DNA from 3 places in the Virgibacillus sp. M23 genome. Region 1 is predicted to be linked to each of the others. Evidence: a T-box and tRNA genes for the amino acid it is inferred to sense, from the RefSeq annotation. Region 1 holds a T-box; the other regions hold tRNA genes.
The links. A T-box is a leader RNA that pairs with one kind of tRNA and senses whether it is charged. The one in region 1 lies ahead of serS (serine--tRNA ligase), so its partner is inferred to be a tRNA-Ser.

Region 1 (11,443 bases):
GTGATATGTACCATGCTATGATTTGTGATCGGTTATATAAGGAAAAGCAATCCCCTTTTAAGGTAATGGAGAAACTGCGGCAGGAGCAATTTTCTAAGTTAGATCCAGATGTAGTTCATACTTTTGTGCAGGGTATTACCAATTTCCCCGTAGGGACAAAGGTAAAGCTATCCAATGCAATGATAGGGGAGATTGTCTTCACTGATGCCAATAAGCCAACTCGACCAATGATAAGGCTACAAGATAATGACGACATCATGGCATTACAAAATCATCCTACTGTTTATATTGAAGAGATTTTAGAGAGTTCGTCTAGCATCGACTGACTCTCTTACAATTTTTTTCGTTGATCGTATAAATTTTCCCCTAATAGAAGTGGCATTTTAGTTGACGTTAATTCTAAGAAGTACAAAATGAATGGATAATCGATGTCGGGTTTTGCGACGAATAAATCTCCCCACCACTCTGTTTCATAACGACAAAGCATGCTTAGATTATATAAAATCAAATAATGTACCATCACTTCGTGAATGGACAGATAATCTTCACGTTTTAAAGGGAAAAATAATTGTTCTGTAGAACTGTGGACGAAAAATGGGCCAGTTACTTTTTTAACTGGATCAGTAACCTCCATTCGAATCATACGATCATCGTAATCATAATATTTTATATTTGGTAGGTATGGTTGAATTCGGCGAATAAAGGCTGTATCTGTTAAATGATAGGAATCCAGTAAATGAGCTGGAAACTCTAATAGTTTGGAATATTGTTTTCCGACAGGTACCATCTTATGTTCCCCTTGAAATTGAAAGAGTTGATTCATTTCTGGTATTACTGCTAATAAATGTTTCATACTTCTTTTTTCAAATGGAATCGTTTGCTCGTATAAATGCTCAGAAAAGTAAGGGAATAAGCCATTATGTTGTACTTTTACCTCATCATTCATAAATGTATAATCCTTTTTCTTTCTTTTCCTAGCTGTTACACCATGAGCTAATAAGTTGGTCGACTCAGGATAATTTGGGCGTTTGGTTAATAAGCAGGCTTTAATGAAGTGCACCATCCCATAAAAATAAAGAATCGGCTGCATAAAAGGATCAGACTTCCTTCCTTGCTGATAAAATCGGTTCCCATGGTTTAAATAATAGATAAAGGCATTACAATTCTCATAGCTCTTCGCTTCCGGATCTGGAAGTTTTAACTGTGTATAACAATGGCATAAATAGCTTTGTGCAGTTTGTTGGGATTGTAAGTAATTAACAAAGGAGATAATCGGATTCATAGATGATACCTCTTAACTATTAAAAAATTTTGAATCTATTTATTTTTTTATTTCCAACAATCTCTTGTTGAAAAAGCTAATATGTTGGCGTATTGTAAATAAAAATAGAAGTACTACTAGTGTATGCAAGTTCGGTTCTTGCATACATAAGGGTGTAGTGAAAAGCCTAGATAGTTATCTAAACTTATAAGGAGGATAAGCATGCGAGAAGATAAATTTTCTAAAGAAGGTTTAACGTTTGATGATGTTTTGTTAATGCCTGCAAAATCAGAGGTATTGCCAAAGGATGTGGATGTAAGTACACAACTAACGGACAATATAAAGCTCAACACCCCATTAATAAGTGCTGGAATGGATACTGTAACAGAAGCATCGATGGCAATAGCAATGGCTCGACAAGGTGGAATTGGTATTATTCATAAGAATATGTCGATTGAGGAGCAAGCAGAGCAAGTAGATCGTGTTAAACGCTCCGAAAGTGGCGTAATTACAAACCCATTCTTTTTAACTCCAGAACATCAGGTATATGATGCAGAACATTTGATGGGTAAATTTCGCATATCGGGTGTACCGATTGTTAATAACACGGATGAACAGAAGCTTGTAGGAATACTTACGAATCGTGATCTTCGATTTATTCAAGATTATTCTATATTGATTTCAGAAGTGATGACAAGTGAAAATCTGGTAACAGCACCAGTTGGTACAACTTTAGAAGAAGCTGAACAAATCCTCCAACAATATAAAATTGAAAAGCTGCCATTAGTGGATGATCAAACGGTTCTAAAAGGATTAATTACTATAAAAGATATTGAAAAAGTAATTGAGTTTCCACATGCAGCAAAAGATGCGCAAGGTAGACTATTAGCAGGTGCAGCAGTTGGTGTGACAGGAGATGCTATGAAACGAATTGAAAAGCTTGTGGAAGCTGGCGTTGACGCTATCGTTATTGACACAGCTCATGGCCACTCACAAGGGGTTATCGAACAAGTAAAAGCAGTACGTAAGGCTTATCCGTCATTAGATATTATTGCAGGTAACGTAGCAACACCTCAAGCAACGAAAGAGCTGATTGAGGCTGGAGCATCGATTGTTAAAGTAGGAATTGGCCCTGGCTCTATTTGCACTACACGTGTCGTAGCCGGTGTAGGTGTTCCACAAATTACAGCAGTATATGATTGTGCGCAAGCAGCTGCTGAATATAATGTACCTGTTATTGCAGATGGTGGTATCAAGTATTCAGGTGACATTGTAAAAGCATTGGCTGCAGGAGCTCATGCGGTTATGCTAGGTAGCATGTTTGCAGGTGTTTCCGAAAGCCCTGGTGAAACGGAGATTTTCCAAGGAAGACAATATAAAGTTTACCGAGGAATGGGATCTGTTGGTGCAATGAAGGCAGGCTCAAAAGATCGTTATTTCCAAGAGGACTCTGATGTGAAGAAGCTTGTCCCTGAAGGAATTGAAGGTAGAGTTGCTTATAAAGGTCCACTTGCTGATACGATTCATCAATTAATGGGCGGACTTCGTTCTGGAATGGGTTATTGTGGTACAGAAACTATTGATGCACTAAGAGAAGATGCTCAATTCGTAAAAATTACAAATGCGGGGCTAAGGGAAAGTCATCCACATGATGTACAAATTACCAAAGAGGCACCTAATTATTCTATATAGTCTTTACGACAAACTTTGTACTAGTCGATGAAAAAATTGTAGATGGGGATATTTCCCTGTCTATTTTTTTGTCTATTTCTATGGTAAAATAACTAAGTGCATCCTTAAATTGAAAAAGTGTGCAACAAACATAGAGGTTAAACTACAGGTTGGAGGTACAGAAAGTTGAAACATAGTCTACAAAAGAGTTTCGTCATTTTACTAGCAGCGATGGTAATGATGGTTTCTATCATTGCAAAGCCATTTACTGCAAATGCTGCAGAAACATTGGATATTGAGGCAGAATCTGCGATATTAGTAGATGCAAATACTGGTAAAATTTTATTTGCCAAGAATGCGGATGTGGCTCTTCCTCCAGCTAGTATGACCAAAATGATGACAGAATATCTCGTATGGGAAGCCATCGAAAAGGGTCAAATCAGCTGGGATACAACAACACAGATTAGTGACTATCCATACAGCATTTCTGCTAATGCTTCTTTTTCAGGAATAGGATTAGAACAATCGAAGGATTATAAAGTAAAAGATTTGTATAACGCAATGGCAATCAACTCTGATAATGCTACTTCGATTGCATTAGCTGAATTGATTGCAGGTTCAGAAGCGGAATTTGTGAAAATGATGAATAAAAAGGGAGAGGAAATGGGGCTTCCTGACTTTAAATTCGTTAATTCCACTGGTTTAGACAATGAATCATTGGGAAAAAACCATCCAGAAGGAACAGATCCTAATGGTACAAACTTGCTTTCTGCGGAATCTGCTGCGCTACTTGCCTATCATCTAGTAAATGACTATCCAGAATCGTTAGAGGTTTCTAGCATGCCATCCACCGAATTTGATGGAAAAGAGATCCGAAATTGGAACCACATGCTTCCGCATAAAACAACCTTTTTAGAGCAATTTTATTATGAAGGTGTAGATGGGTTAAAGACAGGATATACTGATTTAGCTGGTTACTGCTTTACAGGAACAGCTAAAAAAAATAATCAGCGCTTGATTTCAGTTGTGATGCAAACGGATAGTGAAGAAAAGCGATTTGAGGAGACTGCCAAATTATTTAATTATGGTTTCCAACAGTTTGAAAGCACAGAGGTATTTCCGGCAGGACATCAAGTAAAAGGTAAATCCTCCCTTCCAGTAGCGAAAGGAAAGGAAGATCAGGTTGATATTTCTATTAAAGAAGGAATAACGATACCTATTAAGCCTAATGAAAAAGATAAATATAGTATGGAATATACAATAAATAAAGATTTGTTAAATAAAGAGGGCAAATTGACTGCACCAATTAAAAAGGGAGAAAAGATTGGGACAGCACAGCTTAAATATAAGGGCGAGAATGACTATGGCTATATTATTAAAGATAGTAATAGTACGGTAGATGTTGTAGCGAATGAAACAGTTGAAAAATCCAACTGGTTTATGTTAACACTTGGAGCAATTGGTGATTTCTTTGCTGATTTATTTACGACAGTAGTTGATTGGGTGAAAGGCTTATTCTAATCAATTTTTCTTAAAGAGGAAAAATTGATCATCTGATATAGTTATTTTATAACAAGGGGGAGTTTATATGTCTCATACAGGTACAGAACGTGTAAAACGTGGTATGGCAGAAATGCAAAAGGGCGGCGTTATTATGGACGTTGTCAATGCTGAACAGGCGAAGATTGCTGAGGAAGCAGGAGCAGTTGCGGTAATGGCTCTTGAACGTGTTCCATCTGATATACGAGCAGCTGGTGGTGTCGCTCGTATGGCGGACCCTACTATAACAGAAGAAGTGCTAAATGCTGTCTCGATTCCTGTAATGGCAAAGGCACGCATTGGACATATCACAGAAGCACGAGTGTTAGAAGCAATGGGTGTTGACTATATTGATGAAAGTGAAGTCTTAACACCAGCTGATGATGTGTATCATATTAATAAATCAGATTATACCGTACCATTTGTTTGTGGCTGTCGTAATCTAGGAGAAGCGGCACGTCGGATTGGCGAGGGTGCTTCCATGTTACGTACCAAAGGTGAACCTGGAACAGGGAATATTGTAGAAGCAGTTCGTCACATGCGTCAGGTACAATCAGAAATTAGGAAGCTTACTGCGATGTCAAGAGATGAAGTGATGACTTATGCCAAGGAGATAGGTGCACCGTTCGAATTACTAATCGAAATTCGTGAGGATGGCCGTCTACCTGTGGTTAATTTTGCAGCTGGTGGGATAGCGACACCAAGTGATGCTGCACTCATGATGGAGTTAGGGGCTGATGGTGTATTTGTTGGTTCAGGTATCTTCAAATCTGCAAATCCTGCCAAGTTTGCTAAGGCCATTGTAGAGGCGACAACACATTACCGAGATTATAAATTGATTGCAGAACTTTCTAAGGACCTTGGGGTTGCCATGAAAGGTATTGAAATGAGCACCATTGAAGCACATGATCGTATGCAGGATCGTAGTGAATAGAAGGAAGGATTCCATATGACAACAATTGGAGTGCTTGCATTACAAGGTGCAGTCCGCGAGCATCTTCGGGCTGTAAAGGCTTGTAGTGCTAATGCAATAGAGATAAAACGAAAAGAACAGCTAGCTGAGATTGATGGATTAATTCTTCCTGGCGGTGAAAGCACAACGATTAGAAGATTAATTGACAGCTATGACTTTTTTGATGCTATTCAAGATTTTGGTAAGCAAGGTAAGCCTATCTTTGGCACGTGTGCTGGAATGATTTTAATGGCGACTGCCATAAAGGATCAAGATACTGCACATTTAAAACTAATTGATATGGAAGTTGCTCGTAATGCATTTGGACGTCAGGTTGCGAGTTTTGAGGCCGATGTAGAGGTGCATGGTATTGCAGCAGATTTTAATGCTGTGTTTATTCGCGCGCCCTATGTTGTTAAAGCAGGACCCGATGTAGAGATACTTGCTACGTATAACGAACACATTGTTACAGTTAGACAAGGTAACTATCTAGCAACAGCTTTTCATCCTGAATTAACAGATGATAATCGGATGATTGCTTATTTTGTTCAGATGGTTAAGAAAGCTGTAGCAAGTACTTAACACTAGTAAACCTGATGAGACATAACTCAAATGCTTTTTCTTTGCATGTAGGAGTTTTATAATCAGAATAAGACCGAACGAATTCGAATGCTAGTTAAAGGTGGTTATCCCGGAAGTTAGATTTTTCACTTTAACTTCCAGGGGACGGTACCATTGCTTCGAATTATCGTTCGGTTTTTTGATTAGCGTACTATGTCTGAGCCTTTTTTTATTCTCTTTTTGGTTGTCAACACCTTGCTCCATTACATTCGCTTCAACATGTTGGGCGATAGGATATGGTAGCTGTAGCAAAAAATGTTCTTCCAGATACATCTTTGGCATTATGGACGACAACAAACGAGGGATGGGGGTGCGCAGTTGCAAAAAAATGATAGTTGCATATACATAAAAAATCAGCTATGATGTAATATAATACCTATATAAAACGATGTTGACAGGAAATAGTAGTAGTTTATCTTCTTAAAGAGAATCGATGGTTGGTGTGAATCGATATTAGATAGCTATGAATCCATCCTTGAATTGGTTTATGGAATTCTTTGGATAGTAAGTAAACCCGGTGACGTACCGTTAAAACGATAAGCCGGAAGAGATTTCTCTTCAATCAGGGTGGCAACGCGGGAATTTTACTCTCGTCCCTATTTCATTAGGGACGGGAGTTTTTTGATTTTTATTTATTAGACATAACTAAGGAGGACAATTGTAATGCTAGACATGAAATTTTTACGAAACAATTTTCAAGAAGTGAAAGCAAAATTAACCCATCGTGGCGAAGATTTATCAGAGCTGGATCGTTTTGAGGACCTTGACGAAAACCGGCGTAAGCTTATAGCTGAAACAGAACAGCTGAAGGCAAAGCGAAATGAAGCATCGAAACAAATATCTGTATTAAAAAGAGAAAAGAAAGATGCAGAGCCAGCTATCAAGGAAATGCGCGAGGTTGGTGAAAAGATTGCTATACTGGATAAAAATTTAAAAGAAATCGAGGAACAATTGGGGCAAATTATGCTATCCATTCCAAACATTCCACATGAAAGTGTACCTGTTGGTGAAGATGAAGATGATAACATTGAAGTGCGTCAATGGGGCGAACGTCCAAACTTTGCTTATGAAGCTCAACCACATTGGGATATCGCAACAAATTTGGGTATATTGGATTTTGAACGTGCAGGGAAAGTGACTGGCAGCCGTTTTGTATTCTACAAAGGCTTAGGGGCACGCTTAGAGCGTGCTTTATGGAATTTTATGATGGATCTACATGCGGATGAACATGGTTATGAGGAAATGATTCCACCATATATGGTAAATCGTACAAGTATGACCGGAACAGGACAGCTGCCGAAGTTCGAGGAGGATGCATTTAAATTAGTTGATTGGGATTACTTTATGGCACCAACCGCGGAAGTACCAGTAACGAATTATCATCGGGATGAAATCTTATCTAGTGATGACTTGCCAAAAAAATATGCCGCATTTAGTGGGTGCTTCCGTTCTGAAGCAGGATCAGCAGGTAGAGATACTAGAGGATTGATTCGCCAGCATCAATTTAATAAAGTGGAGCTTGTTCATTTTGTTAAACCAGAAGAATCTTATGAAACATTGGAAATGTTGACTGGACATGCAGAAAAAGTATTACAGTTATTAGAGCTACCATATCGTGTTATGAGCATGTGTACTGGTGATCTAGGTTTTACAGCAGCAAAAAAATATGATATTGAGGTTTGGATCCCTAGTCAAAACACGTATCGTGAAATTTCTTCTTGTTCTAATTTTGAGGATTTCCAAGCTAGGCGAGCGGGGATACGATTCCGTAGAGATGTAAAAGCTAAACCGGAATTCGTGCATACGCTCAATGGTTCTGGTCTAGCGATTGGTCGTACTGTTGCAGCAATCCTCGAAAATTATCAGCAAGCAGATGGTACTGTTGAGATCCCTAAAGTATTAAAACCTTATATGGGCGGAAAAGAAGTAATTAAATAGTTTATTCTAAAAGCGTGCCGGAATTATATAAATCGGCACGCTTCTATTTTAGTTGTCGCTGGATGAGGATTAATCTGTGAGCATCAGTGAACTTCAAAGGAACATTAACGAAAAACTGGTGACTTCAAACAATCATCTAGAAAAAATTCTTTTAAACCTCTAAAATGATGTAGACAAAGTGATCAAGGATTGCTACTATATAAATGATAATGATTATCAATTTCATTAGGTTAGATGGTTCTTTTTGATAAGGAAGTGGGAAGAAATATGGCTGCAGAGTCTCGGACATCCGATCTACATACAACAACGAAATCTATTAAATCTAGACCACTGCCAGCAATGATTATTTTAATTGGTGGTATTATCGCAACTATATTTGCTCTGACACTTTCTATTTCTATAGGTGCAGCTGATATTACATTTTCCACTGTATGGGAAGCGATATTTCATTATGATCCAACCAGTACTTCACACTCCATTATTCAGGAACTAAGACTTCCTAGAACCTTAGCTGGAGTTTTAGTTGGTGCATCTTTTGCTGTAGCTGGAGCGATGATGCAAGGGATGACAAGGAATCCATTAGCTGATCCAGGAATATTAGGGATCAATGCAGGAGCGGTCTTTATGGTCGCCATTTGCTTTGCGCTCTTTCCTGGGATGTCTTACAATGGATTAATTCTCTTTTCATTTATAGGTGCAGGTGTAAGTGTCGTTCTTGTATTTGGTATTAGTTCGATGGGAAAAGGAGTAGTAACACCTGTAAAAATAGTGTTAGCTGGAGCTGCTGTAACAGCATTTTTTACAGCTTTAAGTGAAGGTATAGGCATTTATTTCAGTTTAAGTCAGGATTTGGCTTTTTGGTTTGCTGGCGGTATAGCAGGTGTGAAATGGACACAGTTAAAATTAATGTTTCCATGGGTTCTCGGCGCGCTGATTGCAGCTATGCTGTTATCGAAATCAATTACGATCCTAAGTCTTGGTGATGATGTAGCCAAAGGATTAGGACAGCGGACGAAGCTTGTACGTGCAGCAGGCTTTATTATCGTGTTGTTAATAGCTGGAGTTGCTGTCGCAGTTGCTGGTCCAATAGGTTTTGTTGGCTTAATTGTTCCGCATATTGCCCGCTTTTTTGTTGGAGTTGATTATCGGCTTATTATTCCATGCTCAGCTGTGATAGGCGGCTTTCTTACTTGTATAGCAGATATAGGTGCGCGTATGATTAATGCACCACAAGAAACGCCAATTGGTGCGTTATTTGCTTTAATTGGTGTTCCATTCTTCCTTTATGTTGCTAGAAAAGAAAGGAGGAATCTGTGATGCGCTCTATAGGAATACGGTCCGAAGATGAACGAACAAGAAAACGGATTCTTATATTACTTATATTTATTGTTTTAATTGTGCTTACTTTTGTTATTAGTGTTAATATTGGCGCGATCCGTTTATCCCCTTCTGAATTGCTACAAACAATCATTGGAAATGGGACCGCCCAGCAAGAATTGATTTTATTTGAATTTAGACTTCCACGAATTATCATCTCTATGTTAGTTGGTGCGGGGCTAGCAGTTTCCGGCTGTATTTTGCAAGGAGTAGCACGTAATCCTTTAGCAGAGCCGGGAATATTAGGGATAACTACAGGTGCAGGACTAATGGTAGTTTTAGCATTAGCATACTACCCAGTTGGCGAAAGTATACCCGTTGGTCTACTGCCGTTTCTATCCTTAATTGGTGGCATTAGTACGGCGATTATTATTTACATGCTAGCTTACGATAGGCATAATGGCTTGTTACCTAATCGTCTGGTGTTAAATGGAATTGCGATAGCAGCTGGATTAAATGCAATTCTATTAGTTGTCTCCTTACAACTTCCAGAACAAAAGTATGATGTGTTAGCAGTTTGGATGGCAGGAAGGATTTGGGGGGCTGAATGGCGCTTCGTATTTACGCTATTACCATGGATGATTATTCTATTACCATATATCTTTTTGAAAGCACGAACGCTTGATGTCTTAACTTTTGGTGATGAAGTGGCTACAGGGCTAGGGGTTTCCGTGGAGAAAGAGCGATTAAAGGTAGTCGCTGCTTCGGTTGGATTAGCTTCTGCTTGTATATCTGTTAGTGGAGGCATCGCCTTTGTCGGCTTAATAGGCCCACATCTAGCAAGAAAATTAATTGGACCAAATCACCGTTTTCTATTACCGTTATCTGCTGTTGCAGGGGCTCTACTATTACTTGCTGCAGATACTATTGGAAAAGCAATTTTACAGCCATCTGAAATACCCGCCGGAATTGTAGTTGCAATTATTGGAGCACCATATTTTCTATATTTGTTGAGTAAATCGTAAGGTTAATAAAAAATGAAAAAGAAAAGAGGATTATAGATGAAATTTTCACGGATACTTCCATTCAGTTTCTGTTTATTAATAATTTTTCTGCTAGCAGCTTGTGGAGATAGTGATAAAGAAGAAAAAGCAGAGAACAGTAAAGCGGATGATACAAAACAATCAGAGGAACAAGCTGAGCAAACACGTGTATATGAAAGTCCAAATGGAGAGGTAGAAATTCCGGCAAATCCAGAACGAGTTTTAGTCGCTGATCAGGATTATGTTGGTTATGCATTAGCTCTAGGAGTAACACCAATTGCAACTACTGGCTGGATATTTGATTCCCCATATTTTAAAGATCAATTATCTGATACGAAAAATGTAGGAGATAAAACGTCAATTAGCATAGAAGAGGTAATTGCACTTAAACCGGACTTAATTATTACGTATTCAGAAGATAAATATGAACAGCTTGCAAAAGTCGCTCCTACTGTGTTAATTCCTTTTGGTACTTATAATTATCGAGAAATGCTTACTGAATTCGGAAAAATATTAAATAAAGAGGAAGCAGTAAAGGCCTATTTTGCTACCTTCGATGAGAAAGTAGAAGAAAAGAAAAAAGAAATAGCAGATGTCATTGAGAACGATGAAAAAGTCGTTATTATTGAACTTGCTGAAAAAGAAATATACTTGTTTGGTGAGTCTTACGGAAGAGGCGGAGAAATTATTTACAATCAACTTGGTTTGAGTGCTCCGGAAAAGGCTGCTGAAGAAGCAAAAGATGAAGGTTGGGCAAGTATTTCATTAGAAGCTGTGCCCGAATTTCTAGAAGAAGCCGATCATATATTCATTGGTGTAAGAGAATCAGAAAATGGAGATACAGAAGAACGGAAGTCAGATGTTACCTCGTTAACAATGTGGGAAAACTTACCTGCAGTTAAAAACGGGAATGTTTATGATTATAAAGTCCAAAATATGTATTTTTCCGATCCAATTGCATTAAGTCATCAATTAGATTTCATTGTTGATAAATTAAAATCAGAATAAATAGGATTGTGATATGCTCCCCTTAAGGTAGACAGATTAAAAAATAAAAACCTGTATCTACATGAAGGGGAGTTTTTTATTGTTTCTTCATTC
Region 2 (6,750 bases), on a different contig from region 1:
AAACCCATTGTTAGGCGCTTTACACGTTGCTTATTCATTGGGAATCGTTCTGTTCTTTGGTAAAATATATAGGAAGGTAAAGGAGGAAAACGTGTGGCAAAAGAAATAAACCAAGATCTAAGCAAATGGGTAGCTAACGAAGCAAAAGTCAATATACAAGTTGTCAATAAAGTAATTGCCTTATTAGAGGAAGGGAATACGGTTCCTTTTATTGCTCGTTATCGTAAAGAAGTGACTGGTGGCTTAGATGAGGTACAGATTAAAGCGGTTCAAGATAAATGGCATTACGCTGTCAATCTTTCGGAGCGGAAGCAAGAGGTATTACGAAGCATTGAAGAACAGGGAAAACTAACAGATGAATTAAAACAAGCTATTACAGAAGCAAAACAGCTACAGCGAGTGGAAGATTTATATCGACCGTATAAGCAAAAGCGACGTACTAGGGCAACGATTGCTAAAGAAAAAGGTTTAGAACCATTAGCATTACTTGTATGGAAGCAGGATATAGAATTAGTAGAAAGTGAAGCGAAGAAATATATTTCAGAAGATCATGAATTACTAACGATAGAAGAAGTACTAGCTGGGGTAAATGATATTATTGCGGAGTGGATTTCCGAAGAGCCAGCTTATCGTGAATTTATGCGACAAGTTACGTATAACCGAGGAAGCATTGAATCTGAGCAGAAAAATGCAGAAAAGGACGAGAAGCACGTTTATGAAATGTACTATGATTTTCATGAACCTGTGCGTTCCTTAGTGTCACATCGAATTCTAGCTTTAAATCGTGGAGAGAAAGAGGATGTTATCAAAGTCTCTATAAAGCCACCTACAGAGCGAATTCATGAGTTCTTGCGACAGCATGTAATTAAAAGTTCTGCATCTAAGCAAGTAGTAGATATTTTAGTGCATGCAATTGAAGATAGTTATAAGCGATTAATTCAACCATCTGTAGAGCGGGAAATTCGCAGTAGTTTAACCGAAAAGGCTGAGCAGCAAGCAATAGATATCTTTTCCAAAAACTTAAAGAATTTATTATTACAGCCACCTTTAAAAGGAAAGACTGTTCTTGGCGTTGATCCGGCATTCCGTACAGGCTGTAAACTAGCTGTCATCGATGAAACGGGGAAAGTACATAGTATTGGCGTGATCTATCCAACAGCACCAAAGAATGATAAATTAGGTGCGGAAGCAAAGGTACTAGAGCTAATGAAGAAATACGATGTTGAATTAATAGCAATTGGTAATGGAACAGCATCACGAGAAACAGAGCAATTTATTTCCGATGTAATTGGAAAAAATAGTCTAAATGTGCCGTATATTATCGTTAATGAGGCTGGTGCAAGTGTGTATTCTGCTTCCAAACTAGCAAGAGAGGAATTTCCTGATCTTCAAGTCGAGGAGAGAAGTGCGGTGTCGATTGCCCGACGGATACAAGATCCGCTAGCTGAACTTGTCAAAATTGACCCGAAATCTATTGGGGTTGGACAATACCAGCATGATGTAAGTCAGAAGTCATTAAATGAATCATTATCATTTGTTGTAGAAACTGCAGTTAATCAGGTAGGCGTAAATGTAAATACAGCCTCCTCGTCATTGCTACAATATGTATCGGGACTAAGTAAAACGGTGGCAAACAACATTGTCAAGCAACGTGAGGAAGATGGGAAATTTACGAATCGGAAGCAACTAAAGAAAATTCCTCGTTTAGGAGCAAAAACGTATGAACAGGGGATTGGTTTTCTACGCATCGTTGATGGGGATAACCCACTCGATAGAACCCCTATACATCCTGAAAGCTACGCTCATACAGAAAAGCTGTTAACAATGCTGGACTGTGATCTAAGCGATATAGGCTCAGAAAAACTTCGCCAGGCCATTAGCACAATTAAAAACAGGGAGGTTGCAGAAGAGCTGGGCATAGGAGTACCAACCTTAAGTGATATTTTACAAGCACTAAGTAAACCAGAGCGCGATCCTCGTGATGATTTTCCGCAACCATTGTTAAAACAAAACGTAATGACAATGGAAGATATCAAGCCTGGAATGGAGATGCAGGGTACGGTTAGAAATGTAGTTGATTTTGGTGTGTTCGTAGATATCGGTGTGAAGCAAGATGGACTTGTCCATATTTCTAAGATGTCAAATTCATTCGTGAAGCATCCAATGGACATTGCTTCTGTTGGCGATGTAATAACTGTCTGGGTCGAGGATATTGATATGAATAAAGGAAGAATCGCCTTATCAATGGTGAACAAAGAATATTAATTGAAAAGACATGGCTCTAATAGGAACCATGTCTTTGTTTTAGTCTAGGAAATGATAAATTAGCCAGCTGGATAAATATGGGCGTGTTAAGCGCGTCCTGCTCCGGCGCCCAGAAGCGACCTCACAAATCGCCCTAAGCTAAGTCATCATCGGCTCGCAAACTCACCGTGCTTCCTTTATCTAAGTTGAATCTTTCCAGTCGCTACGTTTCTATTCGGGAGCTTGCGCCATAGTTGTTTATTTTACGCTTTCTGGAACTTTAAGGCCAAGTCCTTCAGCGATACGCTCGCCCCATTCAGGATCTGCTTTATAGAAGTGTTCGATTTGACGTAGCTTAATTTCTTCTTTTGTAACAGGCTTCATGTGATCAACAAATGCTTTAATTAAGCGATCTTTTTCATCTGCAGTCATTAAACGATATAAATCACCGGCCTGTGTATAATGATCATCACTGTCATAGGAAACGCTATTAGCTTCGCCATAAACCTCAAACGGATTAATTTTGGTTGCCTGATCCTCAGTTGGTCCATCTACACTGTTTGGTTCGTAGTTTGGCTTGCTACCACCATTACCACTTACATTCATGAAACCATCACGTTGATAATTATTTACTTCATTTTTTGGACGGTTTACGGGAATTTGATGATGGTTTGCTCCTAAGCGATAACGATGTGCATCTGAATAACCAAATAGACGACCTTGAAGCATTTTATCTGGAGAAGCTTCAATACCAGGTACGAATTGACCAGGTGAGAAGGCAGCTTGCTCAACCTCAGCAAAGTAGTTCTCAGGATTACGGTTTAGTACCATTCGACCTACTTCAATACGTGGATAGTCTTTTTTCGACCAGATTTTTGTAACATCAAATGGATCCCATTTGTAAGTCTTGGCGTCTTCGTAAGGCATAATTTGTACGTAAAGCTTCCAAGCAGGGAAGTCACCTTGATCAATAGCATTAAAGAGATCTTCTGTGTGATAATCAGGATTTTCACCAGCGATCTTGTCAGCAAGCTCTGGATCTAAGTTTTTGACCCCTTGTTCACTTATAAAGTGATATTTAACCCAGAATGCTTCGTCTTTTGCATTTACCCATTTAAAGGTATGGCTTCCATATCCATTCATGTGACGGAACGTAGCCGGGATGCCACGATCACTATGAAGGTACGTAATTTGGTGAAGTGATTCTGGTGATAATGACCAGAAGTCCCAAACCATATCTTTATCCTTTAAGTGCGTCTGCGGGTTACGTTTTTGCGTATGAATGAAGTCTGGGAACTTAATTGCATCACGAATGAAGAAAATTGGTGTGTTATTTCCAACTAAGTCATAGTTCCCTTCGTCCGTATAAAATTTAACTGCAAAACCACGTGGGTCACGTACTGTGTCTGCAGAGCCTAGTTCACCAGCAACGGTTGAGAAGCGGATAAACATGTCAGTACGCTTTCCGGCTTCGCTAAGGAAATCAGCTTTTGTGTATTTTGAAATTTCATCATTTGTTACTTCAAAGTATCCGTGTGCACCAGCACCTTTTGCATGTACGACGCGTTCAGGGATACGTTCTCTATTAAAATGAGCAAGTTTTTCTAGTAAATGAAAATCTTGAAGTAATGTAGGTCCATTATGTCCAGCTGTAATGGAGTTTTGATTGTCTCCAACTGGAGCTCCAGCGGCAGTAGTTAAGGTATTTCTTTTATTACTCAATATTAAATCTCCTCTCTTAAACTAAGTATTTATCTATCTACATCTATATTATAATATAATCCAAGTAAAAATCAATATTTATTTACAATAATTTTAAATAACGAGTAAGTTTAATTTATTTATATAATATAGGAAGTAACCCATTTCTGTACAAAGTTAATATTTATATATTAGAATATTAACATCGCTTATTGATAAGGAGATAGGTATAATGGAGCTGCTGGATGATCAGGATTTATTTAATTTGGTCAATAAATTATCTTTAACATATTTTCATAAACCCTTTTTACATGACGTAGCTTTTAATTTTCGTTTACGAACAACAGGTGGAAGATATATTCCTAATAAGAAGTTAATTGAATTGAATCCGAAGTACATGCAGGAAAGTGACATGGAAGAATTTATCGGGATTATTAAACATGAGTTATGTCATTATCATTTACATATAGAAGGAAGAGGATATAGGCATCGTGATCAGGCGTTTAAGCAACTTTTGAAAATCACCGGATCTCCAAGGCATTGTAAGCCACTTCCTTCACAAAAAAAGTATAAATATGTCTATAAGTGTACTAGTTGTAATGATGAGTTTAAACGTATGAGGAGGGTAAACACAGCTAAATTTAGATGTGGAAAATGCAAAGGGAGAATTTATTTACTATAAAAGCAAAAAAATATCGCTATAACCCATTGACGAAATATGTCATCCATGATAAATTAAATAGGCTGTCTCATACAGCACTTCAACTTACATATTTTTCGAATAGATTTTAACGAAAAAATGTTGACAATTACACTGAAATATTGTATTATATTTTTCGTTGCGATTGATTCACACTTTATTCCACAGTAGCTCAGTGGTAGAGCTATCGGCTGTTAACCGATCGGTCGTAGGTTCGAATCCTACCTGTGGAGCCATATGGAGAAGTACTCAAGTGGCTGAAGAGGCGCCCCTGCTAAGGGTGTAGGCCGTGTAAGCGGCGCGAGGGTTCAAATCCCTCCTTCTCCGCCATTTTTTAATGGCCCGTTGGTCAAGTGGTTAAGACACCGCCCTTTCACGGCGGTAACACGGGTTCGAATCCCGTACGGGTCATCTTTTTTTAAAAATAAATAGGCTGGGTCCGGTAGTTCAGTTGGTTAGAATGCCTGCCTGTCACGCAGGAGGTCGCGGGTTCGAGTCCCGTCCGGACCGCCAGATGTTGGGCTATAGCCAAGCGGTAAGGCATCGGGTTTTGATCCCGTGTACCCCAGGTTCGAATCCTGGTAGCCCAGCCATTTTTTTATTTTTCGTTTTTTTACATGAGCCATTAGCTCAGTCGGTAGAGCATCTGACTTTTAATCAGAGGGTCGGAGGTTCGAATCCTCCATGGCTCATCATTTGTATTTTTGCGGGTGTGGCGGAACTGGCAGACGCGCTAGACTTAGGATCTAGTGTCTTCGGACGTGGGGGTTCGACTCCCTCCACCCGCATTGAATTGCTGTGTTAATCCACAGTCTTTTATTTTCTGTCATTTATTGCAAAATGTGCGGTCGTGGCGGAATGGCAGACGCGCTAGGTTGAGGGCCTAGTGGGTGAATAACCCGTGGAGGTTCAAGTCCTCTCGACCGCATCGTATCCATAGAACAAGTCATACCAACACTTTTAGAGGGTTGGTATTTTTTTATACGTTCATTTCCATTAAGGATTTGAGCGTTTTTTTATGATTTATTCACCATAAATTCACCATTTCTTAAAAGAAGTCGTCTAGCCGATCTGCTGTTTCTCGTTGTTTGTTCGGAAATAGGTGACCATACACATCAATTGTAGTTTTAAAAAGAGGTAACTCACAATTTTTCTTCTTTCTAGAATTGTTTCTCTCCTGTAATCCGTCAATTTGTCCTTCAAAGCTCTATGTGTCCCTTCTACGGAATTTACACTGTTGTAGTAGTCGTTTGCTCTTATACTTACAGTAATATATGAAGGGGGCTATCAAAATGAAAAGATATAGTGTGTTCTTTTATTCGTATTAGGAGGATTATTTATGATCCTGAGTAATAGGATCTTTTTAATGGCGTCAGCAGCTTGGATATTTCCAATTTTATTCTTATTGCGATTGAGAAGATGTCGCTGAAAAAAGCATGTCAAAGTGCTGACAAACAATCGATATTCTTTAATTACAAAATATATTATATCGTCGTCACTTATTTTAGTGATTTATTTGATTGGTAACATATATTTTGTTGGAGTAGATGTTTTGTTCTAATTGGACTATGGCTATGCTCTTGTTGTTATGCTCCTAACTCTTCCATTAATATACTGCTTTAACAAGCGAATAATGCGATTCAATGATTTTTTGCAATTAAAAAATGTATCATGCAGGAAAGATAAATACGAAACTAACATATTGACGGTTACATATAATTGTGCCTATAAATAATTAAGAAGCACTCAAAGAGTAAAGTCACAGATTCAAAATTGCGTCCTGCAATTTAACTATAATATAGAAGTAATAGATGATAAAAATCGTCTTCTGGCTTTCGGTTTAATTGGTTTTATCCATAACATTACAGATATGACCTATGAGCTATGAAGGTAAATAATTATAAGAATTAAAAGAATTTAATTTAGGTATTGAAATAAGAACCATATTAGTGTATTATCTATAATTGTTCGCGTGATTCAGTCATCGTGAATTGAAACAAATGATAAAAATGAACATTCTTTTAAGAAGCGCCCGTAGCTCAATTGGATAGAGCGTTTGACTACGGATCAAGAGGTTAGGGGTTCGACTCCTCTCGGGCGCGCCA
Region 3 (6,750 bases), on a different contig from region 1:
GTGAAAGTCCGCTGTGAGGGTACACATCAACCAACCACTAGAGAACCGCAAAGGTGTTTATCGTGAGGTGAAGGCTGAAGGAAGCGTGTATCAAAATCTTGGCTCGACGAACAGAAATCTGATACCAAGGCTCTGTAGACGGACAAGGCTCCCAAACAAGCCAAAGTCCAAAAGATGTGCGTGATGAGCCGCGTCGAGCTCCAGCGCCCAGAAACGAGGCGAATTCACGAATCGCCCTAAGCTAAGTCATCATCGACTCGCAAGCTCACCGTGATTTCTTTATCTCCATTAACTCGCTCCAGTCGCTACGTTTCTAATCGGGCGCTAGCGCTTGTGTTCTTTTTGTTTATTTGTTCATCGCATGGAAAGCATGAAGTAGTAAATACTAAAAAGATCTATTAAATGTAGCTGAATGTAAATTTAATGTTAAATATACCTTTTAAACCTTTACAAAAAGTTTATATATAATTAATATTGGTATGGTGTGACAAGATTCAACATGAATGGAAGGGTAGGTATAAATTTTGGAAATTGATGTTCAAAAACTGATATTTGAATTTATCGGCGGACTGGGTATTTTCCTTCTTGGTATAAAGTTTATGGGAGAAGGGTTACAAAAGTCAGCAGGGGATCGTCTTAGAGATATACTGGATCGCTTTACAAGTAACCCATTTATGGGGGTATTAGCTGGTATTATCGTTACGGTTTTAATTCAAAGTAGCTCTGGTACTACTGTCTTAACAGTCGGTCTAGTAAACGCAGGCTTTATGACGTTAAGACAAGCAATTGGTGTAATTATGGGTGCTAATATAGGTACAACAGTTACTGCATTTATAATAGGTATTGATATTGGTGCTTATGCGCTACCGATCATTGCTGTAGGGTGTTTTCTATTATTTTTCTTTAAAAGTCAGAAAGTTAATGCAGTTGGACAAGCAATCTTTGGATTTGGTGCATTATTCTTTGGATTAGAATTAATGAGTAGTGGTATGAAGCCATTGCGTACACTAGAAGCATTTCATGAATTAACCGTTAATATGAGTGAAAACCCAGTTCTTGGTGTAGTTATCGGTACTGTCTTTACCGTTGTTGTACAGAGTTCAAGTGCCACAATAGGTATTTTACAAGGTCTATTTGCTGAAGGAGCAATAGAACTAAAGGCAGCCATACCCGTTCTTTTTGGAGATAACTTAGGAACGACAATAACTGCAGTGCTAGCATCTCTAGGTGCAACTGTTGCTGCAAAACGAGCAGCGTATACTCATGTAATCTTTAATTTAGTTGGAGCTACCATCTTTTTACTCCTACTTGGAGTTTTTACGCAAATTGTTACGTTTTTACAAGGACAGTTTAACTTGAACCCGGAGATGACAATTGCGTTTGCTCATGGGACCTTTAATATTACAAATACGATCATTCAATTTCCATTTATAGGCGCTTTAGCTTGGTTAGTTACTAGGATTATTCCAGGTGAAGATACAATTGTAGAGTATAAACCACAACACTTAGATCCGATATTTATTCAGCAATCATCGACCTTGGCATTAGATCAGGCGAAAGCAGAAGTGATTCGCATGGGTGAATATGCTTATAAAGGCTTAGAAGAAACAAATAAATATTTAAATACACAACTTTCTAAGCATTCCGAAATGGCTATGCAAATAGAAGGGGCTTTAAATAATCTGGACCGAAAAATAACAGATTATCTTGTAGAACTATCGGCAGAATCACTTACGGAAATAGAAAGTGCGAAACATTCCGCACTCCTTGACTCCGTTCGAGATATCGAAAGAATAGGCGATCATTTTGAAAATATTGTCGAATTAATTGATTATAAAATGTCTAATAAAGTTCAATTAACCAATCATGCTCAGGAAGATCTAAATGAAATGTTTGAATTAACAACGTCAACAGTAAAACAAGCCGTTGAATCTCTCCAAAGTATGGACAGAGAAGAGGCACTAGCTGTGATTCAAAAAGAAGATAAAATTGATAAAATGGAAAGGAATTTCCGAAAGAAACATATCATTCGTATGAATGAAGGTAAATGTACTGGATCAGCTGGAATTGTTTTTGTTGATATCATTAGCAATTTAGAGCGAATTGGAGACCATGCGGTTAACATTGCTGAAGAAGTATTAGGTGAATAATAATAACGTATGTTTAGTTTAACAACTGTCGGAAATGCTTTCTGACAGTTGTTTTTTATACTAAGTAGAAGTTAGCTATCTCAAATTCAAATGAACTGCAAGAGCTACGTCATTGTCGTTTGCGGAAAAGAAAATCTGTGTGAACAAGCATTATTCAACCGGAACTTGAAGAAAGCCGTTCACTTATCCATGGTGAGTTAAGTGAAGGGGAGTTATTTCGTGAAGTTCTGTTAGGAAAATTCTGTAGAAAAACGGGTGACTTCCGGCCCCTGTAGTATGGTTTTCAAGAGGTGACTCAGCGTTACGTCTGCTCACACAAACACAGGAGTTACTTTACAAGTTATAAGGTAGTATTTACTAATTAATAAAGGAATTAAAATTAAAATTTTCTAACTTTAAATTTTGTATTGAAAAACCTTTGATAAGATGCTATAGTAAATATTGTCGTTTTAACAGCGATACATACATAAGAAATTGCGATTATGATTTTTTGAAAAAAATATTGACAGATGTTGTTGAACATGGTAAATTATATCTTGTCGCTATAATTCGTTGAAGGTAGTCACGATAACATTCCACAGTAGCTCAGTGGTAGAGCTATCGGCTGTTAACCGATCGGTCGTAGGTTCGAATCCTACCTGTGGAGCCAATTTGGCGGTGTAGCTCAGCTGGCGAGAGCGTACGGTTCATACCCGTGAGGTCGGGGGTTCGATCCCCTCCGCCGCCACCATAATATAACAATTAATCTGAAATCTGAAGCATGGCGGTCGTGGCGAAGTGGTTAACGCACCGGATTGTGGCTCCGGCATTCGTGGGTTCGATCCCCACCGGTCGCCCCATAAACAATTTTAAAATGAGAAGGACCCTTAGCTCAGTTGGTCAGAGCTATCGGCTCATAACCGATCGGTCGCAGGTTCGAGTCCTGCAGGGTCCACCATAAAATTATTTGGAGGTATACCCAAGTCTGGCTGAAGGGAGCGGTCTTGAAAACCGCCAGGGGTGTAACAGCCCGCGGGGGTTCGAATCCCTCTACCTCCTCCATACATATTTAGAGTAGATTTAGGCTCGGTAGCTCAGTCGGTAGAGCAAGGGACTGAAAATCCCTGTGTCGGCGGTTCGATTCCGTCCCGAGCCACCATTCAAACAAGCGGTGGCTTGTTTTTTTATTTTCTCAAGAAAATAACGCTTTTTATAATTTGGTAAAAAAATGCATGCATATAATTTGCATCAGTATAGTAGCTTTGATAATCTTGCTTTAAAAGGGTGAATATTCGATCCTTTTTAATAAAATAATTTTATTAGGAGGAAGTTATAATGGCAAAATTTGAATTACCTGAACTACCTTATGCTTACGATGCACTAGAACCTACTATTGATAAAGAAACCATGAACATTCACCATACAAAGCATCATAATACGTATGTAACGAAACTAAACGGTGCTTTAGAAGGACATGCTGATCTTCAGAATAAATCTGTTGAAGAGCTAATAAGTAATCTAGATGCTATTCCGGAAAGCGCGCGGACTGCCGTACGTAATAATGGTGGCGGCCATGCAAACCATAGTCTGTTCTGGAAAGTATTATCACCTAATGGTGGTGGCGAACCAACTGGTGAGCTTGCTGATAAAATTAATGAAAAGTTTGGCAGCTTTGATAAATTCAAAGAAGAATTTGCTAATGCTGCAGCAGGACGCTTCGGATCAGGTTGGGCATGGTTAGTTTTAAATAATGAAGAATTAGAAATAATGAGTACACCTAATCAAGACTCGCCGATAATGGAAGGGAAAAAACCTTTATTAGGTCTTGATGTTTGGGAGCACGCTTACTATCTTAAATATCAAAATAAACGCCCAGATTACATTTCAGCTTTCTGGAATGTTATTAATTGGGATCAAGTAACGAAAAACTATAATGAAGCGAAATAACAAAAATAATTCAATAGAAAAGGCATGTGGGGGATTCGATTCCTTCATATGCCTTTTTTTATCTATAATTGTCAAGAAATGATGAATGTAAGCTTATGAATAGATTGTTATATCCTTATCTTTAATTAAGGCTTCTTTGCATATCTGTTACTCATTTGTTCAAACTATTAATGACTTGAAAAGGAGTATGGAATATGCGAAAAAGCCTATCACTTTATCAGGGGAAATTAGACATTGATAAGGATTTATTGTTTTTACTTGTTATTGGTGGACTATATTCTTTAGGGATATTTTTATCCAATACATTTGTAAATATATACTTGTGGAAGCAATCAGGGGATTATATAACCATTGCTGTATATAATTTAGCCATTTATATTTTTCAACCATTGACGTTTATTGTGGCTGGAAAATTAGCTAAGAAAGTGGATCGAGTTATTGTATTACGTTTAGGGGTAATTTTTTTATCTCTCTTTTTTTTGAGTGTATTAATTATTGCTGAAAAAGCATCGTACTATAATTTTATGCTAGGTAGTCTTCTTGGTATTGGTTATGGTTTCTATTGGCTAGCATTTAATGTACTTACATTTGAGATTACTGAGCCAGAGACTAGGGACTTTTTTAATGGATTTTTAGGAGTGCTTCAATCCTTTGGTGGAATGATTGGACCGTTATTAGCTGGGACTATTATTGCTAATTTGGAAGCAAATATCGGATATACAACAATTTTTACGATTTCTTTTATTTTGTTCATTTGCGCAGTTATCTGTAGTTTCTTTTTGGCAAGGAGAAAGGCAGAAGGAAGCTTTTATTTTCGACGGGTATTAGCTGAACGATCACATAACAAAAATTGGAATCGTATATTGAATGCACATATTTTTCAAGGATTAAGAGAAGGGATATTTGCCTTTGTTATCTCCATATGGGTGTTTTTGATTACACAAAGTGAATTTTCATTAGGGATGTTCAATCTAGTGTTCTCTGGCTTATCCTTTGTTTTTTATTTTATTGGGACGAAAGTTATCAAGCCTTCCATGAGAAAAAAAGCTATCCTTATCGGGAGTCTTATCCTGTATTTCTCTATTACAATTATTATTTTTGAGATTAGCTATGCACAGCTAATTATATATGCAATTTGCATTGGGATCGCTTACCCAATCATTACCATACCATATGTCTCTTTAACCTATGATGTAATAGGAAAAGCATGGAAGGCAAAAGAGTTACGTGTGGAGTATATCGTTGTCAGAGAAATGTTTGTCAATATCGGAAGAATTACTTCCATTTCTGTTTTTTTAATTGCTGTTTCTATTTTTCCAGCTGAAAAGGCAATCCCATATATATTAGCCGTTTTTGGTGCTGGGCATATTTTTATCTATTTATCCGTCAAGAACATCTACTTAGGAAGTAAGCCAAAAAAAGAAGTATTAATTAAAGAGCAATTAACAGACGAAAAAAATAGATAAATGGATGAAAATAAAGAGGGATAAATGATATAATGAATAAGGTTTAAAATAAATCTAATTTCGTATGGGGGAGAGATAATGGGGAATAAGAAAAAAAAGAAAAAAACGCAACTTCCCTTCCGAATTAACATATTGTTTTTTGTTGTGTTTCTAATGTTTACAGTGCTTATTTTACAATTAGGAGTTGTACAGATTTTAAACGGTGAAGCTTTTCAGGAAGAAATTGATCGAACGGTAAAGGATACAACAAAGATACCCGTTCCCAGAGGTAAAATATATGATAGTAACCATAATGTTATTGTAGACAATAAACCATTGTATTCGATCACGTATACACCTGCAAAAGGAACGCAGGCAGAAGATCGATTAGAAGTTGCTGAAAAATTGTCGAAGTATATTTCCATGGATGATGAAAAAAAATACCTTGATAAATTAACAGAGCGCAATAAAAAAGAGTATTGGTACTTAAAAAATAAGGAAGAAGCTGACAATCGCTTATCTGAAAAAGAAGCAGCAGATTTAGATAATGCTGAACAGTATAATACGATTCTAGATCGAATTACAAAAGATGAAATCTCCGGTTTTTCGAAACAGGAGCTTGAAGTAATTGCAATTAAAAAAGAATTAGATAAAGCATATTCGCTTACGCCGCAAATAGTTAAAAATGACGATGTCACCGCAGAGGAATATGCTAAAGTTTCTGAGCACTTGGATGTTCTACCTGGAGTTAATGCAACGACTGACTGGAATAGGGACTATCCTTTCGGTGAGACGATCAACAGCTTACTAGGTACTATTACAACACAAGAGCAAGGGATCTTGGCAGAAAAAGAGCAATATTACCTAACAAGAGGTTACAGTCGTAATGATCGGGTTGGAAAGAGTGGACTGGAGGAATATTATGAGGACGTATTACGAGGAACAAAGGAGCAAATTCAGTACACGACTACTAAAACAGGTAAAGTTGTTGGAACGGAAACGGTCGTTGAGGGTAGCCGAGGTAAGGATTTAGTTCTATCTATCGATATGGAATTCCAGGAAGAAGTGGATAAAATAGTACGAGAGGAATTAAAAGCAGCCGTTCAGAGCCATCCCTATGACAATAAATATTTAAAGGATGCACTTGCCGTTGTTATGAATCCACAAACAGGTGAATTATTAGCGGTTAGTGGACAAACCAGAGATGGAAATGAATACAGTAACGCTGC

Region 2: it encodes a tRNA-Ser, which carries the amino acid that the T-box ahead of serS (serine--tRNA ligase) is inferred to sense. The anticodon was not compared.
Region 3: it encodes a tRNA-Ser, which carries the amino acid that the T-box ahead of serS (serine--tRNA ligase) is inferred to sense. The anticodon was not compared.

Annotation. Positions count from the first base shown of each region.
Region 1 covers NZ_JAWDHA010000044.1:22,968-34,410, forward strand. The annotation lists gene RVS70_RS15455 (HD-GYP domain-containing protein) at 1-326, shown strand, start outside; gene RVS70_RS15460 (YaaC family protein) at 332-1,282, opposite strand; gene guaB (IMP dehydrogenase) at 1,484-2,953, shown strand; gene RVS70_RS15470 (serine hydrolase) at 3,119-4,453, shown strand; gene pdxS (pyridoxal 5'-phosphate synthase lyase subunit PdxS) at 4,521-5,405, shown strand; gene pdxT (pyridoxal 5'-phosphate synthase glutaminase subunit PdxT) at 5,421-6,005, shown strand; gene RVS70_RS15485 (hypothetical protein) at 6,096-6,296, opposite strand; T-box leader at 6,427-6,645, shown strand; gene serS (serine--tRNA ligase) at 6,708-7,982, shown strand; gene RVS70_RS15495 (FecCD family ABC transporter permease) at 8,250-9,299, shown strand; gene RVS70_RS15500 (iron ABC transporter permease) at 9,299-10,324, shown strand; gene RVS70_RS15505 (ABC transporter substrate-binding protein) at 10,361-11,350, shown strand.
Region 2 covers NZ_JAWDHA010000102.1:565-7,314, reverse strand. The annotation lists gene RVS70_RS21085 (Tex family protein) at 94-2,265, shown strand; gene RVS70_RS21080 (catalase) at 2,503-3,966, opposite strand; gene RVS70_RS21075 (SprT family protein) at 4,178-4,627, shown strand; tRNA gene RVS70_RS21070 (tRNA-Asn) at 4,807-4,881, shown strand; tRNA gene RVS70_RS21065 (tRNA-Ser) at 4,885-4,975, shown strand; tRNA gene RVS70_RS21060 (tRNA-Glu) at 4,985-5,056, shown strand; tRNA gene RVS70_RS21055 (tRNA-Asp) at 5,082-5,158, shown strand; tRNA gene RVS70_RS21050 (tRNA-Gln) at 5,164-5,238, shown strand; tRNA gene RVS70_RS21045 (tRNA-Lys) at 5,265-5,337, shown strand; tRNA gene RVS70_RS21040 (tRNA-Leu) at 5,352-5,433, shown strand; tRNA gene RVS70_RS21035 (tRNA-Leu) at 5,490-5,573, shown strand; partial or broken gene RVS70_RS21030 (hypothetical protein) at 5,694-5,774, opposite strand; tRNA gene RVS70_RS21025 (tRNA-Arg) at 6,674-6,750, shown strand.
Region 3 covers NZ_JAWDHA010000001.1:164,761-171,510, forward strand. The annotation lists gene RVS70_RS00845 (Na/Pi cotransporter family protein) at 525-2,150, shown strand; tRNA gene RVS70_RS00850 (tRNA-Asn) at 2,725-2,799, shown strand; tRNA gene RVS70_RS00855 (tRNA-Met) at 2,804-2,880, shown strand; tRNA gene RVS70_RS00860 (tRNA-His) at 2,914-2,989, shown strand; tRNA gene RVS70_RS00865 (tRNA-Ile) at 3,011-3,087, shown strand; tRNA gene RVS70_RS00870 (tRNA-Ser) at 3,099-3,191, shown strand; tRNA gene RVS70_RS00875 (tRNA-Phe) at 3,213-3,288, shown strand; gene RVS70_RS00880 (superoxide dismutase) at 3,465-4,076, shown strand; gene RVS70_RS00885 (MFS transporter) at 4,271-5,542, shown strand; gene RVS70_RS00890 (peptidoglycan D,D-transpeptidase FtsI family protein) at 5,621-6,750, shown strand, end outside.